DNA from 3 places in the Pseudoalteromonas espejiana DSM 9414 genome. Region 3 is predicted to be linked to each of the others. Evidence: predicted binding sites of a transcription regulator. Region 3 holds the regulator's gene; each other region holds the start of a gene.
What was found. Region 3 encodes sigma-54, which starts transcription at its own class of promoters, with help from an activator protein. Its sites were predicted from a motif close to GTTGGCACGNNNNTNGNNT; they were not measured.
Positions count from the first base shown of each region.

Region 1: a site for sigma-54 is predicted at 4,461-4,479, ahead of PESP_RS00305 (YggN family protein). Genes of this name have one in related genera too.
Region 2: a site for sigma-54 is predicted at 2,765-2,783, ahead of PESP_RS03080 (BON domain-containing protein). Genes of this name have one in related genera too.

Region 1 covers NZ_CP011028.1:55,982-64,345, reverse strand. The annotation lists gene PESP_RS00340 (c-type cytochrome) at 1-201, shown strand, start outside; gene PESP_RS00335 (cytochrome b/b6 domain-containing protein) at 268-921, opposite strand; gene PESP_RS00330 (AzlC family ABC transporter permease) at 1,091-1,795, shown strand; gene PESP_RS00325 (AzlD domain-containing protein) at 1,792-2,091, shown strand; gene PESP_RS00320 (IS5 family transposase) at 2,397-3,155, opposite strand; gene PESP_RS00315 (glutathione peroxidase) at 3,360-3,851, shown strand; gene PESP_RS00310 (PA3496 family putative envelope integrity protein) at 3,960-4,145, opposite strand; gene PESP_RS00305 (YggN family protein) at 4,516-5,310, shown strand; gene PESP_RS00300 (aminotransferase-like domain-containing protein) at 5,363-6,802, opposite strand; gene PESP_RS00295 (DMT family transporter) at 6,907-7,836, shown strand; gene PESP_RS00290 (diacylglycerol/lipid kinase family protein) at 7,873-8,364, opposite strand, start outside.
Region 2 covers NZ_CP011028.1:680,188-688,551, reverse strand. The annotation lists gene PESP_RS03095 (IS5 family transposase) at 1-528, shown strand, start outside; gene PESP_RS03090 (tRNA1(Val) (adenine(37)-N6)-methyltransferase) at 583-1,281, opposite strand; gene srmB (ATP-dependent RNA helicase SrmB) at 1,358-2,584, shown strand; gene PESP_RS03080 (BON domain-containing protein) at 2,844-3,164, shown strand; gene PESP_RS03075 (methyl-accepting chemotaxis protein) at 3,383-5,353, opposite strand; gene PESP_RS03070 (mechanosensitive ion channel family protein) at 5,712-6,668, opposite strand; gene yaaA (peroxide stress protein YaaA) at 6,796-7,575, opposite strand; gene tal (transaldolase) at 7,830-8,364, shown strand, end outside.
Region 3 covers NZ_CP011028.1:3,212,073-3,220,436, forward strand. The annotation lists gene PESP_RS14565 (KpsF/GutQ family sugar-phosphate isomerase) at 1-518, shown strand, start outside; gene kdsC (3-deoxy-manno-octulosonate-8-phosphatase KdsC) at 519-1,070, shown strand; gene lptC (LPS export ABC transporter periplasmic protein LptC) at 1,067-1,621, shown strand; gene lptA (lipopolysaccharide transport periplasmic protein LptA) at 1,611-2,159, shown strand; gene lptB (LPS export ABC transporter ATP-binding protein) at 2,156-2,881, shown strand; gene PESP_RS14590 (RNA polymerase factor sigma-54) at 2,951-4,450, shown strand; gene hpf (ribosome hibernation promoting factor) at 4,478-4,765, shown strand; gene PESP_RS14600 (PTS sugar transporter subunit IIA) at 4,770-5,222, shown strand; gene rapZ (RNase adapter RapZ) at 5,242-6,087, shown strand; gene PESP_RS14610 (HPr family phosphocarrier protein) at 6,128-6,400, shown strand; gene mgtE (magnesium transporter) at 6,547-7,905, shown strand; gene PESP_RS14620 (zinc-dependent metalloprotease) at 7,926-8,364, opposite strand, start outside.

The DNA.
Region 1 (8,364 bases), 560 kb from region 3:
GGTACTGATAAAGGTGATACTGCAGCACTTGCTGACGTATGGGCTGACAACGCAACTTTCGTTAAAAAAGCCAATGCCTTTGCTGCTAATGCCGATAAGCTAGCGCTAGCTGCGCAATCGGGTGACAAAGCTGTAATTGGTAAAGCGTTTGGTGCATGGGCCAAAGGTTGTAAAGATTGCCATAAGCAATTTAAAGACTAATACCTTTAATTTTAATAGTTACAAAAACGGCGCTTATTTAAGCGCCGTTTTTATTTTTCAGCATACTTAACTTAACAAATAGCTAAGTGGCTCTTCACCCCAGGTTACGGCGAGTAGTGCCAAAAGAGCGAAAAAAACAATCCACGCTAACCAAGGTGATTTAGTGTTAACTTGGTTTGTGCTCTCATGGTGCGACTGTTTACCGGTGATCATTGCTTTTACCAACGGCTTACCTTTAATTTTATACACTAAAATAGCAGCCACATGCAGACAAATTGCATAAAACAAAATATCAAAGTTTAGGTGGTGCAGCCAATTGGCAAAATCAACTGTATCACTCGATACATATTCAACTAACGGTCCGTCAGTTAAAATTCCATCGCTACTCATAAGCCCTGTAACTAATTGAATAATAATGAGGGTAAAAAACAATAACACCATATAACTGCCAGGTGCGGAGTGCCCTATATTTTTACTTGGGCTTTTAAACTCTTTAAATACTTCTTTTGGGGAATGAAACAGCGCACTTAGTTTTGCCGTTCGGCTTCCTATTACACCCCATATTAAACGTGTCGCAAGTAACGCAATGGCAAAAAAACCAGCTACAAAATGTAGCTCAATCATGCCCTCTTCAATGCTAAAATACAGTACAGCAATATTAATCACCAACAACCAATGAAAGCTTCTTATAAAGCCATCCCATACTTTTATATTTGCCATACAATTCCTCAATTTACGCTTTTTAAAACAACACTCAGCATGCTCTTTCAATGACTTGACGATACTAAAAGCTATTATTCCAAAGTTTTACTACCACTGCATTAATGATATTACATAATGCAGTATTTATGGCACACTAAACACACACATTTTTAACACCTATGTATAAATGAATATAACTAAACGCGCAGTTTTAAAAGGCTTTTTTGATATGCTTCCGCTTTGCTTAGCGGTCGTACCTTGGGGAATTTTATGTGGCTCTTTAGCTATTCAAAATGGTTTTAGTGCTTTTGAAACACAAGCAATGTCTTTACTTGTGTTTGCAGGTTCAGCCCAATTAGTTGCTATAGAGCTTATGGCGGGTAACACCCCATTATTAACCATTTTATTTACCACATTTATTATTAGCTCTCGGCATTTTTTATATGGTTTAGCTGTGCGCCATAAAGTTATTAACCAGCCATTAAGGTGGCGGTTACCTATTAGCTTTGTACTTACCGATGAGCTATTTGCGTTTTCTCATCACCGTAAAGCGTATAAAACCACACCACGATTAATTTATGCACTCAGTGCGGGCTTTAGTTTTTATATAGCGTGGAATCTTTGGACTCTGATTGGCATAGTTGCAGGTAGCGTATTGCCTGATTTAACCAATTTAGGGCTCGACTTTGCTATTGCCGCTACGTTTATTGCGTTAGTTGTGCCGGGTATAAAAAATATTGCCTCACTTGTTACCGTTATCGTGGCTGGGGTAAGTGCTACATTGCTAAAAAGTACCGGCTTTGAGCTTTGGCTTGTATGTGCAGCACTGCTTGCTATGACCTCTGGTTATTTTACTGCAAGAGCAACAAATAAGCAGGAGCACTCAGTATGATGTTAACTATACTATTGATGGCCTGTATCACCTTTTTTACTCGTTATTTATTTTTACATCAACGTCTTGGCTTTAAAGTTGGCCCTAAAATGCAACAGTTTTTAAGTTTTAGCGCACCAGCGGTGCTAACAGCTATATGGGTGCCGATTATTTTTTTAAATGAAGGCAGTATCAACTTAAATTGGCATAACCCTTATTTAAGCGCAGCCATTGTGGCCATTATAGTTGCTTATAAAACACATAATATTTATTACACAACACTTGCTAGTATGGGGCTGTTTTTAATTTTAAATTAAAGCTAGCTTAGGGCGTGCTAACCTTTAGTGGTTGATTTTACAGCAGTTTGTTTGGTTTTTAGGCAAGACAGAGCTTATGAAGTGTGGTTATTCCCCATAAATAGGCGATAACGCAGCATAAATGCCAAACATGCGCTGCCCTTTGGATCCTTTCTAGGGACGATTAACTCTTTGTTGCTCGGTTTTTACTTAGCCCACTAGGTTACAAACCTCGCGCCGCGATTAGATCGCCCCTAGATTGAACAAATTTCAATCCACAAAGGTCAACACGCCCTAGGGGTTGTTGATCTTTGTTTGTATTTTAGTCAGGTATGCATCGATAACCACATAATAGCGAATGCTAATGAAACCATTGATGCATAGTTCCTTTCTAATTTATCGTACCGAGTTGATACTGCTCTGAAGTGCTTTATTCGTGCAAACGCATTTTCAACTAAGTGTCGATACTTGTATAGATCCCAATCCATATCATTGTTTTTCTTGGTGTTATCTTTACGCCGAGGGATTAGTGGCTCACTTCCATGCTCAGTTACATAGTCACGAATTGATTGGCTATCGTAGCCCTTATCAGCAATCACATAGTCACTTTTAGGCGAATGTTTTATTAGGCTTTCTGCCATAACAAAGTCATTTCGCTGACCACCTGTTAATTCAAAGTGTACTGGGTATCCATAGCTATCAACGGCCAGATGAATCTTAGTTGAAAAGCCACCCCGACTTTTACCTATCGACTCATCTTTGTCGCTCTTTGCACCACTACTATGTTGATGTGCTCGCACAATACTGCCATCAATGAATAGCCATTCAGAATCAGTGATGAGGGCTAAATGTTTAAAAATAGTATTTAAAATGCCTTTCTTAGACCATAAGTTAAAGCGCCTAAACACAGTACTCCAAAGCCCAAAGTGTGGTGGTAAATCTCGCCAAGGAATTCCTGTGCGCATTCGATACAAAATACCTTCTAGCGTCATTCGGTGGTCAAATTTATTATAAACTCGACCACTATTGAGCATTAATTCTTTGAGCTTTAACCAGCGTTTATCTGTTAACATTGTTCTTGGCATAGCAACATCCGTTCTCGGTGGTATGTTTGATTTTTGGCGAAACCAATTATACCTTGTTGCTATGCCGTTTACTTTTTCAACAAAGATCAACACGCCCTAGTAGCACTGCAATTACTAACAGCAATAACCAGGTTAATAATTAGGCTTTTAGTAATACCCTACAACGGGTAGAATGTTGCTAACAATAATAAAAAAGCCTCTATCATGCATGAATTTCATCAATTAAGCGCTACCTCCTTACAAGGTAAACCAATTAACTTTAGTGATTTTGAAGGTAAGGTTGTGCTTATCGTTAACACAGCGAGTGAATGTGGATTTACAAAACAATATGAATCACTACAAGCGCTACATACTAAATACGCGCAAAGTGGTTTGGTTATTATTGGTTTTCCGTGTAATCAATTTGGCAAACAAGAGCCGGGCGACGCGAGACAAATACAACAAGGGTGCTTAATTAACTTTGGTGTGAGCTTTTTAATGGCCGCTAAGGTAGACGTTAATGGCGAGCACGCACACCCAGTATTTAGATACTTAAAGTCTGCACTACCTGGGTTTTTAACCCGAAAAATAAAGTGGAACTTCACTAAGTTTTTAATTGCGGGCGATGGCACACCTATAAAGCGTTATGCCCCTTTTACTAAACCAGAAAAGCTAGAAACCACCATTCAAAAAGCACTCAATAAATTAAGCGCTTAAAAGTAATAAAGAGGCAAATAGCCCCTTTATTGCCATTATTTAGCTTTTTAACATGCTTAAAAGCACATTAAAGCCCTCATAGTGGCGCGTTATTTTTACTAGCACAATTTAGTCTATGTAATCGTTTAAGTCGTCTTCGCCTAGATTTTTACGCAAACGTTTTTGCTCAAGGTAATCTTCAAGCTTCTTTTTTACCTTTTGCTTTTTTTTATCATGCTGATTACGCCCGACCATTTCGTACTCGTCTTCAACAAAATCATCATCTAGCGCATCGTAACTAAATGTTTTACCCACAACCCACTCCATAAAGTGTTTGAGACCAACTCAGGTTATTTGCTGTCGTTGGTGAAATTAAAAATGTTCAGCACTAATTTAGGTATAAATAAGCGCCAAAATAAAGCCACGTGACTATCGTAAATAGCCTTCATGTCAGTATTGTGAATAAATAGCGCTAAATTAAGAAAGTGGGAAGTGAGAGTTTTTTATCGTATCGACAAATATAATTTATCATTTATTTATATTTAGTAAATTTGACTAAAAATTAGCTTAATTATTAAATTACGCACGCAACCAAAAACCATAAGCATTTGTAATTTAACAAAATAAAATAATGGCACCAAACTTGTTAATACATACCTGTCATCAACAATTATTCGAGAAAAACATGAAAAAATTACTTTTAGTGAGCGCTTTAATTTGTACACCGGCTGCAATGGCACATAACGATAATGATTCTGGCATTTCGTTTAGTAATGAACAGTGTAATGTAGAATTTAAAAACGACGTGCGCATTAAGCCTAGCGAGTTAGAAATTTTCACTGCATCTAATCAATTTATGCGTTTTAACAACAACGGTAATTTAACTGTAAATGGCGAAGAAGTTTCAATTAATAGCGAACAGCGCCAGGCCCTTACCCAATACTCAGACACTTTACGTACACAATTACCCGAAGTCGCTAATATTGCCTTAGACGGGGTAAAAATAGCAGGCGTAGCGCTAGAGGAAGTGGCAAACGCATTTAATATTGATGGCCTCAATGATTTATCAGGCCTAATGGACGGCATAAAAGTTGAAGTAGAAAATACATTTTACCAACAAGGTACATTTGTTATGGGCCAGCAGAGTTTTGATCAATTTGGCGAAAACTTTGAGCAGCAGTTCGAACAACAAATAGAAACTGTTGTTGAGTCTGCCGTTATGCAGTCTATGGGCAGCATTTTAGTTGCGCTAGGGTCTGAATTAATGGGTTCGGGTGGCGATATGGATGCATTTGAGCAGCGCATGGAAAACATGGGTGAACAAATAGAAGAAAAAGTAGAGTTACATGCAAATAAGCTTGAACAACGTGCTCACGCCTTGTGTGATAACTTTGCCGATATTGCCCAGCAAGAGCAACAATTAGTAGCACAATTACCTCAGTTAAAAGGCTATGAGCTATTTACCATTAAACAAAACTGATACACAGCACTATATTTAACATCCCTTTGGCAGCACTTACTGTGCTGCTTTTTTATTTTAAGTTATGGGCAAGTACGCCTAATTGAGTAATAGCCTGTTCAATTTCATCGCTCCATTGCACACCATAACTTAATCTAATACAGCTTTTATACTTATTACTGGCTGAAAATATAAGCCCAGGCGTTATGCTTATTCCAGCCTCAAGAGCGAGTAAAAAGAGTTTTTGGCTATCTACACCTTGTCCAAAGTCGAGCCAAATAACACACCCACCTTTAGGATCACTAATACGGGTATTGGCAGGCATGGCGTTTAACAAGCACCAACGCATGCGCTCTTTATTATTACGTAAACGTTGTCTCAGCACTTTTAAATTCCGGTCGTATTCTCCGCTGGCTATAAATTCAGATAACGTCCATTGATTTATAAGCGAGGCTGAACAGCTTAAAGCGCGTTTATGCCTACGTGCCTGCCCTGCAAATTTGCCAGCTATTAACCATCCTATTCGATAACTGGGTGCTGCCGTTTTTGAAAACGACGCACAACTTATTACTAACCCTTTTTTTGAGTAAGCGAGTGCGGGTGTGCCACGCTTAGGGGTAAAATGCAGATCGCCATAAACATCATCCTCAATAAGCACAACATTGTGAGACTCAATAAGATCAACCATTTGCTGGCGACTGTCATTACTCATGAAGCTGCCAACTGGGTTATTTATAGCCGTAGAGAATAAACACGCTTTTATATCGTGTTGCTCAAGTGCATGCGCTAAATCGTTTAACCAAATACCGTTATCTGGACACAGCGGCACCTCTAGCGCTTTTAAACCCAAGCTTTCAATTAGCTCAATAATGCCGTGGTAACACGGAGTTTCTATTGCCACTATATCACCAGGCTTAGTTACACATTTAAGTGCTATCGCCAGCGCTTCTTGTGCTCCGTTGGTAATTACAAGCTCGTCTATGTTTACTCCTATGCCAAACCCTAAATACCGATGCACTAGCTGCTTTTTTAATGGCGCAAAACCATCTATTGGGCCGTAATTTATAACGCTTGAGCCTGCAATTGTCATTACTCGGCGCATCGTTCGCGCTAATGCTTTATCGGTGGGTGCGGCAGCAACAGGGTTTGCAATACCAAAAGGGATTATATTGGGCTGATGTATGGCACTGTAAACTTGTTCTATTAATTCTTGTTTATTTACAGTAACGGGCTCACGGCTTAGCTTTACGCGCTTTGGCAAACTGTAAGCGGTATTTATTACCTTTAAAAAATAGCCCGATTTTTCACGTGCCTCTACTAACCCCTGATCTTCAAGTGCCTGATACGCCTGCTTAACCGTAGGAATACTTATATTTAAATTATCTGCCATTTTACGCAGCGACGGTAGCTTTTCACCTGGGAGCAATACTTGCTGCGCTTGCATATCTTTAATTAGCTCAATAACTTGCTGATATAAAAATTCGGCCTTTTGCTTGGTTACTGTTTGCTGCATAACACACCTTAAATCTGTACAGGTTACATTTATACTTTTCTGTATATGGTAAGTATACAGATAGACTTTAAAATAACCACTTAATCTATTTTTAGAGGTTTGCCATGAAAAGCGCAGCGCTATATCTCACCACCGTTTTAATTTGGGGCTCTACTTGGCTCGCTATTTCTTTTCAGCTAGGCGACATAGCTGTTGAGCTATCATTATTTTATCGTTTTGCCATAGCCGCAGCATTTATGTGGTTATTTGTTGCGATTAAAAAGCCCGATATGCGATTTACATTACTCGACCATGGCTTTTTTGTTTTGCTGGCTGCATCTAACTTTGGCTTAAATTATTTATTACTATATTGGGCGCAAAATTATCTCTCTTCAGCAATGGCCTCTATCGCATTTTCAATGTTGCTAATAATGAACATAGTAAATACTCGTTTGTTTTTTGGTAAGCCAATTGCGAAACGAATATACGGCGGCGCTTTAATGGGTGTTTTGGGTATTATTTGTTTGTTTTGGCCTCATTTACAGCAATTCGACTTGAGTAATGGTGCGTTGGTCGGGTTACTACTTGCCCTTGGCGGTACCTTTGTGGCTTCATTGGGCAACATGATTAGCGTTCGTAACTCCAATCAACAAATTGGTGTTGTACAAGGTAACGCTTGGGGCATGTTATATAGCGCATTAGGTTTGGCTATTTATGTGCTACTAAACGATATAACCGTAAGCTTTAATGCACCTACTAGCTACTGGCTTTCATTACTTTATTTATCGGTATTTGGAACTGTTATTGCCTTTGGCTGCTACTTTGCGCTACTTAAAAATATAGGGCCTGAAAAAGCAAGCTACGCCATTGTGTTATTTCCACTCGTAGCCGTAACCCTAAGTAGTTTTTTTGAAGGCTTTGAGTGGCATGCAAATACCTTTGCCGGTTTTAGCTTAGTGTTACTAGGTAATGCCATTGTACTTACCCCAACAAAAAGAATTAACGCCTATTTAGCAAACCGTTTAATCGCTAAAAATGGCTCCATCCCCAGTTAGAGGCGTTTTTAACGCACTAACACAAAAGCGCCTACCCTACTGTAGGCGCTTTTTTATTGGCTTATGAAAAGCTAACGCGTGTTTTTTAATCGTAACTAAGGCCGGCGTCACACCAACTAGCTCTCCGTCAGCCTCAATAATTAAGTTTGGTGTTTTAATATGTGCTGTATCTAATTGGCTGTAGGTTAATGTACTTATTGCGTGGTGGCGCTTAAAAATTAATTTAATAAAGCTAGCAAGGTTATTAAATAAGTTACCTGCCGGCATTTGGTAGCACTCTAATAAACCATCATCAATTTTAGCTTTAGGCGCTATTTTTAAGCCACCACCAAAGTATTGATGATTGGCAAATACAGTAATTAAATTTTTATATGTATACGTTTTATTTAAAAACACACCTTCTAACGTACTGGCTTGGTATTTAAAAAGCGCCTTAAAACTTGTCCAGCTGTAGAGCCAAGCTGATAAGTTTTGTACGCAACTTAATTTATTGATTACATGCGCATCAAAGCCCACACCCGCAATGTT
Region 2 (8,364 bases), 1.2 Mb from region 3:
AAACATTTAGCCCTCATCACTGATTCTGAATGGCTATTCATTGATGGCAGTATTGTGCGAGCACATCAACATAGTAGTGGTGCAAAGAGCGACAAAGATGAGTCGATAGGTAAAAGTCGGGGTGGCTTTTCAACTAAGATTCATCTGGCCGTTGATAGCTATGGATACCCAGTACACTTTGAATTAACAGGTGGTCAGCGAAATGACTTTGTTATGGCAGAAAGCCTAATAAAACATTCGCCTAAAAGTGACTATGTGATTGCTGATAAGGGCTACGATAGCCAATCAATTCGTGACTATGTAACTGAGCATGGAAGTGAGCCACTAATCCCTCGGCGTAAAGATAACACCCAGAAAAACAATGATATGGATTGGGATCTATACAAGTATCGACACTTAGTTGAAAATGCGTTTGCACAAATAAAGCACTTCAGAGCAGTATCAACTCGGTACGATAAATTAGAAAGGAACTATGCATCAATGGTTTCATTAGCATTCGCTATTATGTGGTTATCGATGCATACCTGACTAAAATACAAACAAAGATCAACAACCCCTAGATAAACAAGCTCAATAAACAGCTTACATTTTTAAATAAAATGCTTTGCACAACGCTACATAATCAACTGTGTAACTATTATCTAAGTTTCTAATACACAGTATTGAAGATTCTATATCGCTTTTTACATAGCTAAATGTCATTAAGCTGCGGCTAATATCTTTATTAGGAGTGGCTTTTACTTGGCAATGTACATTTAAATACAGCCCATTTTGCGTAGCAAGCTTAATAAATAGCGCGCCTTCAATGCTGGGAAGTATTAAGCTAAAGCGAGAGCCACTATGACTTAAACGTTTAAACGCATTTATTAACTCGTCAAAACTTAATCCATCGGTATGGCGGGCGGTGTTTCGGGTATCGCTTTCACCTTTTAAACTGTTATTAAAATACGGCGGATTCGAAATCACGACATCAAACGGCTTGGCATGTTCAAAGCTCTGAATTGTGGTGTGCTCTATATTAATATTTGGCCATGGGCTACTCGCACAGTTTTTTAGCGCTTGGTTATAAGCTGCTTCATCAACCTCAACAGCAGTTATTGCAAGCCCGCTGCTTCGCTGCTTGCACATTAGCGCCAGTAACCCCGTGCCTGTTCCTATATCAAGCAATGATTGTGCGCCGTTTAAATTGGCCCATGCACCAAGTAAAATGCCATCGGTTGAGACCTTCATGGCGCACTTATCGTGCTCAACCTTAAATTGTTTAAATGTAAACCCTGACATTTTTTCACCTTTTCATTCACCAACTGGCGTATAGCGCGTATAATTGCAGGTAATTGTCCCTTATTTTAGACACTCTATGCAATTTTCTGAATTTGATCTTGATACAAAGCTACTCAACGCCATTGATAAAATGGGTTATGAAACACCAACCAGCATTCAACAACAAGCTATTCCTGAGGCTTTACAAGGTCGCGACATTTTAGCGTCGGCACCTACAGGCACAGGTAAAACAGCGGCATTTTTAATTCCGGCAATTCAATACTTAATGGATTTTCCACGCCGCGATCCTGGTTTTGCTCGTGTGTTAATTATGACCCCTACGCGTGAACTGGCTTATCAAATTCATGAACAATGTGAACTACTTGCTAAAGGTACTCACCTTAAAATTGGTGTAGTAACCGGGGGGATTAACTACGGTACTCACAAAGAAATTTTTGAAAACAATAATGACATTTTAATCGCCACACCAGGGCGTTTAATGGAATACCTTGAAACCGAAAATTTCCACGCCGAAAACGTAGAAATGCTAATTCTTGATGAAGCCGACCGCATGTTAGACATGGGCTTTAGAAAAGAAATGCTACGTATATGTGATGAAGCTAAAAACCGTCGTCAGTGCTTTTTATTCTCAGCCACTCTTGAGGGCGACAGCGTAGAGTTATTTGCAGAGCGCATTTTAAACGACCCTGCATTACTTGAAGCGGAATCGTCACGTAAAGAAAAAGCAAAAATTCACCAGTGGGTTCACCTTGCTGATGACTACCACCACAAATTAGAGCTTTTAGTAAATACCTTAAATGGCCCTGACGTAAGTAAAGCTATTGTGTTTGTTAAAACCCGTGAGCGCCTAGAAACACTCATTGGTGAGCTTACTAATAATGGTGTAAAAGCAGCATGGCTACGTGGTGAAATGCCACAAGACAAACGCATGAAAGCCATGGAAAACTTTCACAGTGGTAAAACTCGCATATTAATAGCAACCGACGTTGCTGCACGTGGCATTGACGTTTCAGACATTAGCCACGTAATTAACTTTGATATGCCACGCACTGCCGATGTATATGTACACCGCATTGGCCGTACTGGCCGTGCTGGTAAAAAAGGGATTGCAATATCGCTTGTTGAAGCACACGACATTGGTATTTTATACAAAGTTGAACGCTACACAGAGCAAAAGCTTAAGCGCCGTATAATTAAAGGTATTGAGCCACAACACAAAGAAGCTAAGCCACCAGCTAAAAAGCGTAAAGATCCAGTAAAAATGAAAGCCAAGAAAAAAGCGAAGGTTAAAAAGAAAAAATAACTTAAACATTTTTATATTAAAGCCGGCATTAGCCGGCTTTTTAGTGAAAGCCTTACAGGCTCTGCCCTTTGTACCTGTTACAAATGTAACCCAAGCATGTAACTCATACTCAGTAAAATGTAATTATTGCCCACCTGAATTCTCACTTAATAAAATATCCTTATATTTCAATGCATTAATTTTGGCACTGAAATTGTAACTGTAAAAATAACTCAGCAAACAATTGCTGCACTATTAACCGTAATGTAAGGATAAAGTTATGAACCGCTTCAAGTTAACTATCGCTTTAGTATCATTTTGTTGTTTATTTTTATTAGCTTGCGCTACTAAAGTAAGTGCAGCAACTAACTTAGCCATAGTAAGCAGTGTGGCTACTCAACCTAACTTACAACAATCAATTACCAACACCTTACGTACCAACCCTAATTTGGCATTAAGTGATATTCGTGTACAGGTTAAAAACGGTGAAGTCGATTTATACGGAGAAGCAAAAACAGGTTTTCAGCGCGCTCTGGCACAAAAATTTTTAGAAAATATGGATGGGGTTAAAATCATTCGAAATAAAATTAGTGTTATTTAACGTACAAAACAAATATGTTATATGCTTTAAAGTTTGCAATTTACGAGAGCGTCAGTTTTTCAGCAGTTCGTTGGTCAGAATATTTATTAATATCCGTGTACCATCTATCGCACGTATAACTTGTGCCCTTTAAGGTACATCCTTGTAACATTCTATCGTGGTTATATTAATAAAATTGGCTGTATTGAATTAATAAATTTCTAGATAAATAGAGTAAGTTAAAGGCTAAATTTTTGAGCCTCATCATTTAAGCCGTTTGCCATTCTAGACAATTCGCTACTTGATTGTGCAATATCCCTTACTGCTTGCTCAGTTTCTGATATCCCCATATTTATAACGCCTATATTTCGCGATATTTCATCAATGGTAGTCGACTGCTGTTCAGAGGCAGTAGCAATTTGAACAACCATATCAAAAATTTCGTCGACTTCTTTGCCTACATTACTATTGATTAAGTTTGCTTTCTTAGCTATTTCCTGAACTTGAGTTGTTTGCCCTACATTATCTGTCATTGCTTGAACAGCTGCGTTACTAGCACTCACTACAGCTTCAATGATGACTTCAATCTCCATTGTAGACTCTTGAGTTGACTTAGCTAAGCTGCGTACTTCATCTGCAACAACAGCAAAACCACGCCCTTGCTCACCTGCTCTAGCAGCTTCAATTGCAGCGTTTAAAGCAAGCAAATTAGTCTGATCAGCTATTTTTTTAATAACGCTTAATACATTCACTATTTTTTCCGAATTATGCCTCAACTCTGTCACTTCATGTGCTGCTTTTTGTGTAGCATCTCCAAGAGAAACAAGTGCATTGTAAGTACTATCATTATTTTCAGACCCTTCCCGGGCCATTATTTGAATGTTTTTACACAATGATGATGCACTAGCGGTTGTACTTGCTATTTCTTTAACTGTTTCAGTCATTTCGGTAGTGGCAGCTGCAACTTGTATAGTTTGTGCTTGTTGCTCGGTAACTGCTAAGCTAGTTTGTTCAGTAACTGAGGCGAGCTCTGTCGCTGTACTGCCTTGCTGAACTGCAACGTTAGATAATTCACCAATCATTTTTCTGAGATTTTCTAGCATAGTATGCAATGCAACTTGTAACATGCCTACCTCATCGTGCGAATTGACTTCGATGTTACTGCGAAGATCTCCTGCTGCTACTTTTTTTGCGAAAGCGGACGCAACAATTATTGGAGTTGCTATTTTTCGTGAAAAGAAAACACCAATGAATACAACAACAATTGCAGCTGCTAATATAGAAATTACGCTAAAGAGCACAGTCTGATGGACTGGTGCGAATGCTTCTGATTCGTCAATTTCACTTAATATAATCCAGCTAAAGTCGCCAATTTTTATACTATCGAAGGCTGAAAGCACGTTGTTTCCATTATAATCTTTTATTATTTTAGTGCCATGCTGAGCATTTAAAGCTAAATTTACAGCCTCTGTATCAGCACCATTATTTTTTACAGTTCCTGCAAAGCTTGCATTGAGTGAGTGTCCTTCTGGGTCAAGATATGAATCAGAACGCATTAGCTTATCTTCTCCAACTAAGTAACTCTCACCAGTTTCTCCCATCCCTTCACGAACACCCATTATTTGATTAGTCCCTTCACTTGAAAGCTGTAAAGCAACAATTACATCGCTACCATCAACAGGTATAGCAATAAATGCGGCTGGTTCTCCATTACTTGGTGCATACGGTTTGTAATCAGCAATGCTAAAGCTGTTAGATTGTTTAACCTCTTTAATTAAACCTCCTAAATTTGAACTTGCATACTTCCCTTTTAAGATGTTTGTTTGATAGTCAGACTCTCTAGCTTGGGTGTAATAAATAAGTCCATTATTATCAATTAAAAACACATCGTAATAGCCATACTTCTGTATATATTCTGTAAAAAAGCGATCGTAGTTGTCTTCCTTAAGCAGTGGAACAGTTAAAGCCAAAAGCTCAATATCTGCCCTTTTTTGCTTAAAGTAGTTTTTGATCTGAGTTTTTTTTATTTGATTAATCGCCTCTAGCGACTGAGATATGTTGTATTCGACGCGTGATTTCGATTGTAATGTAGAAATTGTCGTAATTATGAGAGCGGGTATTATCCCTACAAGTAGGAAAATTAAAGTTAGCTTAGTTTTTAAACTCCAGTGACTCATTTGAAAAGCTGAATTTTCTTTCTGGCTTGGCATTTACATTTACTAAATAAAGAATAGTTAATTTAAATCTAGCTTAACCAATGGTGAAAATAAATTAATTTATTTAAAAAAAACATAAAAACAGATTTAAATACATAAATAAGGAACAAAAAAGCACTATAATGCATGGTTTATCCAAACACTCATTATTTATGTATTCACAATGGTTACAAGTGTTCGTTATTGCGCTCTTATCGAAAATGGTTACTTTATATGTATGTGAAAGGAGTTAATTTTATAATTAGGCCCTTAATTTTATAAAATATAAAAAAAGCGCGCTTTTACTTTGTAAAAACGCGCTGATAGTCAGTAACTATTTCCCAATGCTTTTGCATTGTGGGTTTTATACTATTTACTCGCCTTGGCTTGCATCAGCATTATTATCACCCTCTTTATTTGCTGATTGCTGGCTTATTTTATCGCTTATCATGGCATCGAGTTTTTCACCGCCTTTTATACCAAAATCTAAAGTACGTATTGGGAATGGGATACTTATATCTGCAGCATCAAGTGCTTGTTTAACGGCTACTACGCCCTTGTGGCGCACGGTCATAAAGTCTGGCTCACCTGGGTATTTAATCCAAAACCATACCAGTAAATTAATGCTACTGTCGCCAAAACCTTCTGCGTATACGGCGGTTTCGTCTTTGCGTATTACAAAGTCAAATTCATTAATTTTATCAACTATTACTTCTTTGGCTTTTTCGATGTCGTCGCCGTATGAAATACCAACCGGTACTTCTATGCGCCTAACGCCTAAGGTAGTGTAATTTTTTAACACGTTTCTAAATAACACTTTGTTTGGTACTAGGATTAGCTGCCCGTAAAAGCTCTCTATTAGCGTGTTACGCAGGTTTATTGAGTGCACGGAACCAAATACGTCATCGGTTTCTATAACATCACCCGCTTTAAACGGTTTGCGTATACCCATAGCAATACCGGCTATTAGGTTTTCGGTCATGTCTTGAAATGCAAAACCTATGGCTAAACCTACAATACCCGCACCGGCTAATAACGAGGTTACGGTGCCTTTTAGCCCCATAAAATCAAGTGCTATAAATAAGCCGACACACAAAACAATGACTTTAAAAATAGAGGCCATTAGGTCGGCTATTTGTTTTGAGTCGAGTGAGCGCCTAAGTAGGTTTTTCATCAGCCGACCGGCAAAGCGCGCTATTATTGAAAATACGATGGCTATAACAACAGCAACAATAAAATTTGGTATGTGGCTAATAACTACATCAAACCATCCACCGAGTTTTTCTTCTATGAGTTTTTCGGCCTCGCCAACTGAAGGAATACTGATCATATTTTTTTGCACCTATTTATTAGTCATTTCATTAATATTAGGTGAAGTTAGCAAGTTTAGCGCCAGCATAAAAAAAGCCATGCAATGCATGGCTTTTTAAAGTGTTGTTTAGCGTGGGTAAAACGCGCTAGTTTTGCTCGTCGCGCATAAATACCGGCTCAAGCTCTTTGGTTGTTGCCTCAGGGCTAAAGTAATAACCTGCCACAGTAAACTCTTTTAGTTGGCTTAACTGTGTTACTTGGTTTTCTATGATGTAACGCGCCATCATGCCGCGTGCTTTTTTAGCGTAAAAGCTAATTACTTTGTATTGACCGTTTTTACAGTCTTTAAAATGCGGCGTAATAATTTGTGCATTAAGCGCTTTTTTATCTACCGCTTTAAAGTATTCATTTGAGGCAAGGTTTACGAGGTATTGTGCATCTTGCGCTTTTAATTCCTCGTTTAATTTATTAGCAATTATGCTACCCCAAAATTCATATAAATTTTTACCGCGCGAGTTCTCAAGCTTAGTGCCCATTTCTAGGCGGTAAGCTTGCATTAAATCAAGTGGTTTTAATAAGCCGTATAAACCTGAAAGTATACGTAAGTGACTTTGCGCGTACTCTAAGTTGCTTGCAGTAAGGGTTGCAGCATCTAAACCGCCGTATACATCGCCGTTAAAGGCCAGTACCGCTTGTTTAGCATTGCTTTGTGTAAACGGTTGCGACCATTCACTAAAGCGCGCTGCGTTAAGCCCTGCAAGCTTATCGCTAATTTTCATTAGGCTGCCAATTTGCGCTGGCGTTAGTTCACGGCATACTTTCATGAGCTCTTCGCTGTGCTCTAGTAATTCAGGTTGAGTGAACTTATCTGTTGCGGGTGGCGTTTCGTAATCAAGATTTTTTGCTGGTGAAATAACAGTGATCATAGTTAGCTATTGACTTGTAATTTATTTAATGTCAATTTCAACATTAAATGAAACGAAAAGCACGTTTTGTTTATAAAATATCATTGAAAATTAATAGCAATGGTATAAATCCTACCTTAATAAATCATGCATCGTCGTTTTTCTATTGATAAGGACATAAGACCTATCAAGCATTGTCACACTGTTGCAGTATTAAACACATATATTAAGGTAGTATAGATTTTCTTTTAACTTGCTTGGAATGAGGAAGGCAAATGACTAGCGCTCTACAAAGGCTAAAACAACATTCATCTATCGTAGCCGACACTGGCGATATTGAAGCGATCAAAAAGCATCAACCTGAAGATGCAACCACAAACCCGTCGCTTTTATTAAAAGCGAGCGAGATTGAAGCTTATAAGCCTTATTTAGATAAAGCTTGGAGCTACGCAAAAGAAACAGAGCAAGATGCAGCTAAACAGCTTGAACTTGCATGTGACTACTTTGCCGTATTATTAGGTAAAGAAATTAGCGAAATAGTACCTGGTTATATTTCTACTGAAGTAGATGCTCGTTTATCGTTCGACACACAAGCAACTATTGATAAAGCACATACTCTACTTAGCCTTTACGAAAAAGAAGGCGTTAGCAAAGACAAAATTTTAATTAAAGTTGCCTCTACATGGGAAGGCATTAAAGCGGCTGAGCAACTAGAAAAAGAAGGCACTAAGTGTAACCTTACTTTATTGTTTAGCGATGCCCAAGCACGCGCATGTGCAGATGCTAACGTATTTTTAATCTCGCCATTTG
Region 3 (8,364 bases):
TGGCACCAACAGCCAGTACCACAGCAACTTTAGCAATGGGCGATGCCATGGCTGTTGCGCTATTAGAAGCTCGCGGCTTTACTGCCGATGACTTTGCTCTTTCTCACCCAGGTGGTAGCTTAGGTAAGCGATTATTACTTACCTTAAAAGATGTAATGCACAGTGGTAAAAACACCCCTATGATAGGTGTAGCGCAAACAATTAAAGATGCCCTTATTGAAATGTCTGCTAAAGGGCTTGGTATGACCGCTATAGTTGATAACAAGCAACAACTAGCAGGGCTTTTTACTGATGGTGACTTACGCCGTATTTTAGAGCAACGTATAGATATACATACTACGGCTATAAGCGAAGTGATGACCAAGTCTTGCACTACAGCCACTGCCGACATGCTCGCAGCAGAAGCACTAAATATAATGGAAAATAAGCGGATTAATGGTTTAATCGTAGTTAATGAGCAAAACCAGCCTGTTGGCGCCTTAAATATGCAAGACCTATTAAAAGCAGGAGTATTATAAATGCAATTTGAAGATCTCTATCAACCGCTAAGCGATGATGCAAAAGCACGCGCCAAAAAAGTAAAACTACTCATATGCGATATTGATGGTGTATTTTCTGACGGCCGTATTTACTTAGGTAATCAAGGTGAAGAGTTAAAAGCATTTAATACAAAAGACGGCTTTGGCGTTAAATCCCTTATTAATAGCGGCTTTGAGGTTGCTGTAATTACCGGACGCCACTCAAAAATAGTGCAAACACGCATGAGCAGTTTAACAGTACAGCATATTTATCAGGGCCAAGAAGATAAACTCATTGCTTATCAAGAGCTCAAAAACACATTAAATTTAACCGACGAGCAAATAGCTTACATAGGCGACGATGGCCCAGACATGCCAGTAATGGAGCAAGTAGGTTTTGCCGTCGCGGTTAACGATGCCCACCCGCTTATTAAGCGCTTATCGCATTACACCACGCAAATGCCTGGCGGCTTTGGCGCAGTAAGAGAGCTGACCGACTTACTAATGCTCGAAAACGGTATTGCACTAACTACCCAAGGCACCAGTTCATGAATGCAGCACGCGTTATACTCAGCGCGCTATTCATCGGCTGTATGGTTTGGCTTTGGTACCCTTATTTTAGTCAAACAAATGTTGCTCCCGAACAAGAGCCGGAGATTATAGCTAAACCCGACTACACCGCCATAGAGCTAAAGCAAACCTCTTACGATGAGCAAGGTAAAATAAATCACAAAGTGACTGCAGCTAAAATGGAGCTGTACCAACAACTTGGGTTTACCTTTTTTGAAAAACCAATTTTTACCCTATATAACGAAAAACAAACGTGGCGTATAAATGCTGACGAAGCCACCTTATATGAAGACAAACAACTTATTTTAGAAGGCAATGTAGTTGCCAAAAATTTAGTTGATAACGCCATGATAGATAACATTAATGCCGACAACATCGAAGTCGACATTAAAGCGCTAACAATGCGCTCAGAGCAACCGGTGGTTGTAACTGGACCCAGCTTAAAAATTGTCGGTAAAGGCCTAGAAGCCGATTTAAAAACCGAAGTAATAAAACTAATTAACCATACGCGAACAATATATTATGACCAATAAACTTACTAAAATTTTAATAATTCCATCGTTAGTGCTGGCTTTTAGCGCCTCTTCAGCTGAACCTGAAACACCGCCACCTGCGAACCAAATTTCAATTAGTGCAGACCGCCAAGAAGGTCAACTAAAAGAAAATGTAGGTATTTTTGAAAAAAATGTAGAAATTGTACATGGTAGCCGCAAAATTACAGCCGACCGTCTTGAAGTGCATAAACGCGAAGACTTAGGTGATAACAAGCAATTACTAATTGCCACAGGCAGCCCTGCATACTTTGAAGAAAAACAAGACGATGGCACTATAATGAGCGCCAGTGCTAACGAAGTTCGCTACGATGTAGCTAAGCGTTTTTTAACCCTTGTAGGTGATGCAGAAGTTGCCCAAGCGGGTCAAAAAATTAATGCAAAAAGCATTACCTATGACATGGAACAACAGCTAATTAGCGCTGAAAAAGACGAAAACTCAACAGATCGCGTACACACTATTTTAGTACCTGTTGAAGCAAAACCAGAAGATAAAACAGGTAACGAAGGCCAACCATGAGTACCTTAAAAGCAGAATTACTAGCAAAAAGCTATAAAGGTCGCCAAGTTGTAAAAAACGTTGGGTTAGAAGTTCAAGCAGGTAGTATTGTTGGCTTACTAGGCCCTAATGGTGCAGGTAAAACCACCACGTTTTACATGATTGTAGGCCTAGTTCCTAGCGATAAAGGTAAAATTTCAATAGATGATAACGACATTACGTTATTACCTATGCACAGCCGTGCTCGCTTAGGTATTGGCTATTTACCACAAGAGTCATCAATTTTTAGAAAGTTAACAGTTTATCAAAACTTAATGGCGATTTTAGAAACGCGAAAAGAGCTTAATAAAGCCGCTAGAGAAGAAACGCTTAACAACCTACTTGATGAGTTTAGTATTCAGCACATTCGCGACAGCCAAGGTATGGCGCTTTCTGGTGGCGAACGTCGCCGCGTTGAAATTGCCCGCGCATTAGCCGCAAATCCTAAATTTATTTTATTGGATGAGCCTTTTGCTGGTGTTGATCCAATTTCAGTGTTAGATATAAAGAAAATAATTGAACATCTTAAAAATCGTGGGATTGGGGTACTAATTACCGATCACAACGTAAGAGAAACCCTTGATGTTTGTGAAAAAGCCTACATTGTTTCTCATGGGGAGCTAATTGCATCTGGCACTCCAGAACACGTATTAAACGACAAAACTGTGCGCGATGTTTACTTAGGCGAGCAATTTAGGCTGTAACAATCAAGCCACTCCTTTGAGCATCTGCTAATATTAATTATAACAACATAAAAGGATTGTTAGAGATACATGAGGCAATCATTACAGCTGCGCATGGGCCAGCAACTTACAATGACTCCACAATTGCAGCAAGCGATACGTTTGCTGCAGCTCAGTACATTGGATCTCCAGCAAGAAATACAAGAAGCACTTGATAGCAACCCGCTATTAGAAGTTGAAGAGCAAGATTACACGGAAGATTCGGCTGGAAAAAACGAGCAAAAAGCAGACACCGATGATGTAACCGTAAGCGCATCAACTGACGATTCAGCCAGCGAATACGAACAAGACAGCGGTGAAGCTTTAAATAAAGACACCGTTAGCGATGATATGGCAATGGATGTTACGTGGGATGAATACATGAGCGCCGCGCCTGCAGCTTCATCAGGCCCAATGCCAGAAGATGAGTCTATTTACCAAGGTGCTTCTACCGAAACGCTTCATGAGTATTTAATGTGGCAGCTTCAACTTACACCCTTTAGCCCTACCGACGAAGCAATTGCTATTGCCATTGTAGAAGCTGTAGATGACTCAGGTATTTTAACGTTAAGCTGCGAAGAAATTTTAGAAAGCTTTAACCAAGAGCACGATGATGACGTTGAAGTTGAACTTGATGAAATTGAAGCTGTTTTAAAGCGAATTCAATTATTTGACCCTGTAGGTATTGCAGCACGAAGCCTACAAGAGTGCTTATGTATACAGTTGAATCAATTTGATAAAGATACACCTTTAATAGAACAAACAAAAATGATCTTAACCGATCATATTGATCTATTAGCAGCTCGCGACTATCGTACATTAATGAAGAAAACAAAGCTCAAAGAAGATGAGCTTAAAGAGGTAATGACATTAATACACACTCTCAACCCAAAACCTGCTGATACCATAGTGAGGGAAGAGTCTGAGTATGTTATACCTGATGTATCGGTTAAAAAAATTAAAGGCCGCTGGGTGGTTGAGTTAAACCCAGATAGCATGCCAAAAATACGTGTAAATAGTCAGTATGCGGCTATGTCGCGTACCGTAAAATCTTCGGGTGATAGCCAATTTATTCGCTCTCACCTGCAAGAAGCTAAATGGTTTATTAAAAGCCTAGAGAGCAGAAACGATACGCTATTAAAAGTAACTAACTGTATTGTAAAACAGCAGCAGGCATTTTTTGAACATGGCCCTGAAGCCATGAAGCCTATGGTATTAAACGATGTTGCTGAAATGGTAGAAATGCACGAGTCGACAATTTCGCGTGTAACTACGCAAAAATATATGCATACACCACGTGGTATTTTTGAGCTTAAATACTTTTTCTCAAGCCATGTAAGCACCGAAAACGGTGGTGAGTGCTCATCTACAGCAATACGCGCCTTGATTAAAAAGCTAATTGCCGCGGAAAACTCAGCTAAACCATTGAGTGATAGCAAAATTGCGGATATATTGGCAGAGCAAGGAATTAAAGTAGCTAGACGCACAATAGCAAAATACCGTGAATCGCTAGCTATTCCACCGTCAAATCAGAGAAAGAGTTTGATATAAGACGTAAAAAACAAAGAGGAAATGCTTATGCAACTAAACCTAACTGGTCGTCACGTAGAAGTAACTGAATCACTTAAAGACTATGTAAATAATAAATTTGCAAAGCTGGAAAGGCACTCAGATCATATTAGCAATGTGCATGTCATTCTCGATGTAGAAAAACTCAACCAAAAAGCTGAAGCGACAATTCATGTAAGTGGCGCAGACTTATTTGCCTCTACAGAGCACCAAGATATGTATGCCGCAATAGACTCGTTGATTGATAAACTCGATCGCCAAGTTATTAAACATAAAGAGAAGCTCGCTAGACACTAATATTATGAAATTAAGTACATTAGTATGCCAGGACTGCAGCAAAGCTGCGGTCCTTTTTAGTAGTAAAAAAAGAATTTTAGAATTCATTAGCGAACTCGCTCATGAAAAATTACCTTATTTACCACAGCAAGATATTCTCAACGCATTAGCAAGCAGAGAAAAACTAGGTAGCACAGGTATTGGCCGAGGAATCGCGATTCCTCATGGCAGAATGGGTGGCGTAGAAGAGCCGCTTGCATTAGTACTTGTTAGCGATACACCTGTTAACTTTGATGCGATAGATAACTGCCCGGTTGATATTTTTGTGGCACTCATCGTACCAGATGGTGATAACCAGCAGCACCTAAAGACTCTAGCAACTATAGCTGATAAACTGAGCAACAAAGAATTTTGTAAACAGCTACGCAGTGCAAAAACCGATGCTGAGCTGTATAACGTTATTGTTGAACAATCGTAGTAAATACTAAGGGCGATAAATGGAGTTGATTATCATAAGCGGCCGTTCTGGTTCAGGAAAGTCGGTTGCTTTGCGCGTAGTTGAAGATTTGGGTTATTATTGCGTAGATAATATTCCGGTAAACTTACTGCCCTCTTTGGTACGCAGCGTATCAGATAACTACGACAAAATAGCGGTCAGTATTGATGTGCGTAATATCCCAAAACAACAAGACGAATTCAACGATATTCTTGAATACCTTCCTGACTTTGCAAAACCAACACTGTTTTACTTAGATAGTGACGATCAAACACTGATCAAACGCTTTTCTGAAACGCGCCGCTTACACCCTCTATCAATTGATTCGTTACCACTTGATTTAGCAATAAAAAAAGAAAAAGAACTGCTTGATGTGTTGGTCACACGCGCCGATTTTATGCTTGATACCACTGATTTAAGTGTGCACCAATTAGCCGAATCTATCCGTGAAAAAATACTGGGTAAAAAAGATAAACAACTTATTGTGACGTTTGAATCTTTTGGGTTTAAACATGGTATTCCAAAAGAAGCTGATTATGTATTTGATGCTCGCTTTTTGCCAAACCCGCACTGGGAGCCAGAATTAAAGCCTTTAACAGGGCTCGATCAGCCTGTAAAAGACTTTTTAGCAAATCACAGCATAGTGCAAAAATTCACCTGGCAAATTCAAACCTTTGTACAAACTTGGTTACCGCATTTAGAGCGTAACAACCGCAGTTATTTAACAATTGCTATAGGTTGTACTGGCGGGCAACATCGCTCGGTGTATTTGGCACAAGCCATTGGTGAAAGCTTTGCTATGACGCACCCTAATGTAAAAATTCGTCATCGTGAGCAAGAAAAATAACCTTAAAATAATAACCTGTTCAGTTTAGGTATAGTAATTTATGCGCTGTGAAGACACGTTTTTAATAAAAAACAAATTAGGCTTACACGCCAGAGCTGCAACGGTGCTTGCACAATTAGCCGTGCAATTTGATGCTACAATAACCTTACATCAAGATGATAAAGAAGCCGCTGGTGATAGCGTATTAGCCTTAATGCTACTCGAAAGTAGTAAAGGTAAAGAAGTTAAAGTTGTATGTGAAGGCCCAGACTCAGAACAAGCTCTCCACGCTGTTGGGCAGTTAATTGCACAACGATTTAACGAACAAGAATAAACGTTTAATTACTTAGCTTGCTCAAACATTTTCGCTTTATGCCCTGATCAGTTTGTGTAGCTTGGTAAATGAATAGTATTTAATTAGATTAATCGCGATGTGGTTAATCGCCTCCCCCGTCGTATATAAAAAAATTTAGGATGCCAATGCCAGAAGCGTTTGAACAAGACTACCCACTGCAACAATTAAAACAGGTGACTAAATCACTTAATAGTGGGCAATTTGTTCAAGTAAGACGCATGCTAGCAAAAACGGCCCCGTGTGATACTGCCCTTTTACTCGAATCCTCACCACATAAAATTAGACGCATGCTTTGGCAGCTGGTTGACCCAGATGTACAAGGTGATGTGCTAGAAGAGCTCTCTGAGGATGTACGTTTAGGTATTATTGCGCAGATGGAGCCTGAACACATTGCCGCTGCCACCGAGGATATGGGGCACGATGATTTAGGTGAAGTACTACGTAGTCTCCCTGATACTGTCTATAAAGATGTTGTTGGGGCTATGGACACCCAAGACCGTGAAAGAGCCACTCAGGCTCTTTCATACCAAGAGCGCTCAGCGGGTGCGTTAATGAACACCGATACGGTGACCATTCGCCCAGACGTTACACTTGATGTAGTACTGCGTTATATAAGGCTCAGAGGTGAGCTGCCAGAAGGCACTGATGATTTATACGTTGTTGATAAACATAATTGCTTTTTAGGCGCATTATCGCTCAGTACACTTTTAACTAATCCACCTGAAAAAATAGTACGAGATTTAATGGATGAAGACTGTGAGTCGATTCCTATTTCTATGGATGAAAGTGAGGTTGCTCAGTTATTTGAGCGTCATAACTGGATATCTGCACCGGTAGTTGATGATAACGCACACTTGCTAGGGCGTGTTACCATTGATGATATTGTTGATGTAATACGTGAAGACGCTGAGCATAGCTTATTAAGCTTAGCGGGTCTTGATGATGAAGAAGACACCTTTGCACCGGTTTTAAAAAGCTCGAAAAAACGTTCTGTATGGTTAGGGGTTAACTTACTAACCGCCCTTGCAGCTGCATTTGTAGCAAGCTTTTTCGAAAGTACCCTCGATATACTGCCAATCTTAGCCGTGCTTAACGGTATTGTGCCCTCAATGGGGGGCGTAGCGGGTAGCCAATCTTTAACTTTGGTTATACGTGGTATTGCCGTGGGCCATATAAACCAAACCAATCAACGCTTTTTAATGGCAAAAGAGCTCGCTATTGGCGCATTAAATGGTGTTATTTGGTCTCTACTTATTGCCGGTGTTATTGCATTATGGCAGTGGGACTTTATGTTAGGTGGCGTGCTCGCGTTCGCGATGTTTATGAATTTAGTTGTAGCCGGTGTAGCGGGTGCATGTATTCCTATTTTACTGAAAAAAATGAATATAGACCCAGCACTTGCCGGCAGTGTAGTGCTTACAACGGTAACCGATATAGTTGGTATTTTTGCCTTTTTAGGCACAGCCACATGGCTACTTGTATAAGTAGCCACACTGCTTAAACGTTAAATTGGTGAACCTGGCGGTATAGGTAAATCAGTAAAGTTTTTAGGCCATTTTCCCTCTTTTAAAAATAGCTTTATTTGCTCAACTAAATACTGCTTAAAAGCACTTTCTCCGCTACTTGTATGGCTCAACATTGAGTTTTGATTAAAATCTTCACTCAGCGTAACTAAATAATAACGTAGCTGCGCTTGTACTTCTGGGCTCACTTTATCGCTTGCAACTAAATCAGCCATTGTTTTTGCAGTTAAAAATTGCACGCGCTGAGTAATTTTTCCTTTCATAGTATTAGGCGCAGATACATTAAACACTTGGCTATAAAGCTGCTCTAGCAACTCATCTAAGCTATAAAATTGAATATTGCGTGCCTGTTGCTGCGCTAACCGATTTAAGCGCTGCGGGTTTAATAAAAGCGATAAACTATGCTGCGCAGCTACTTCA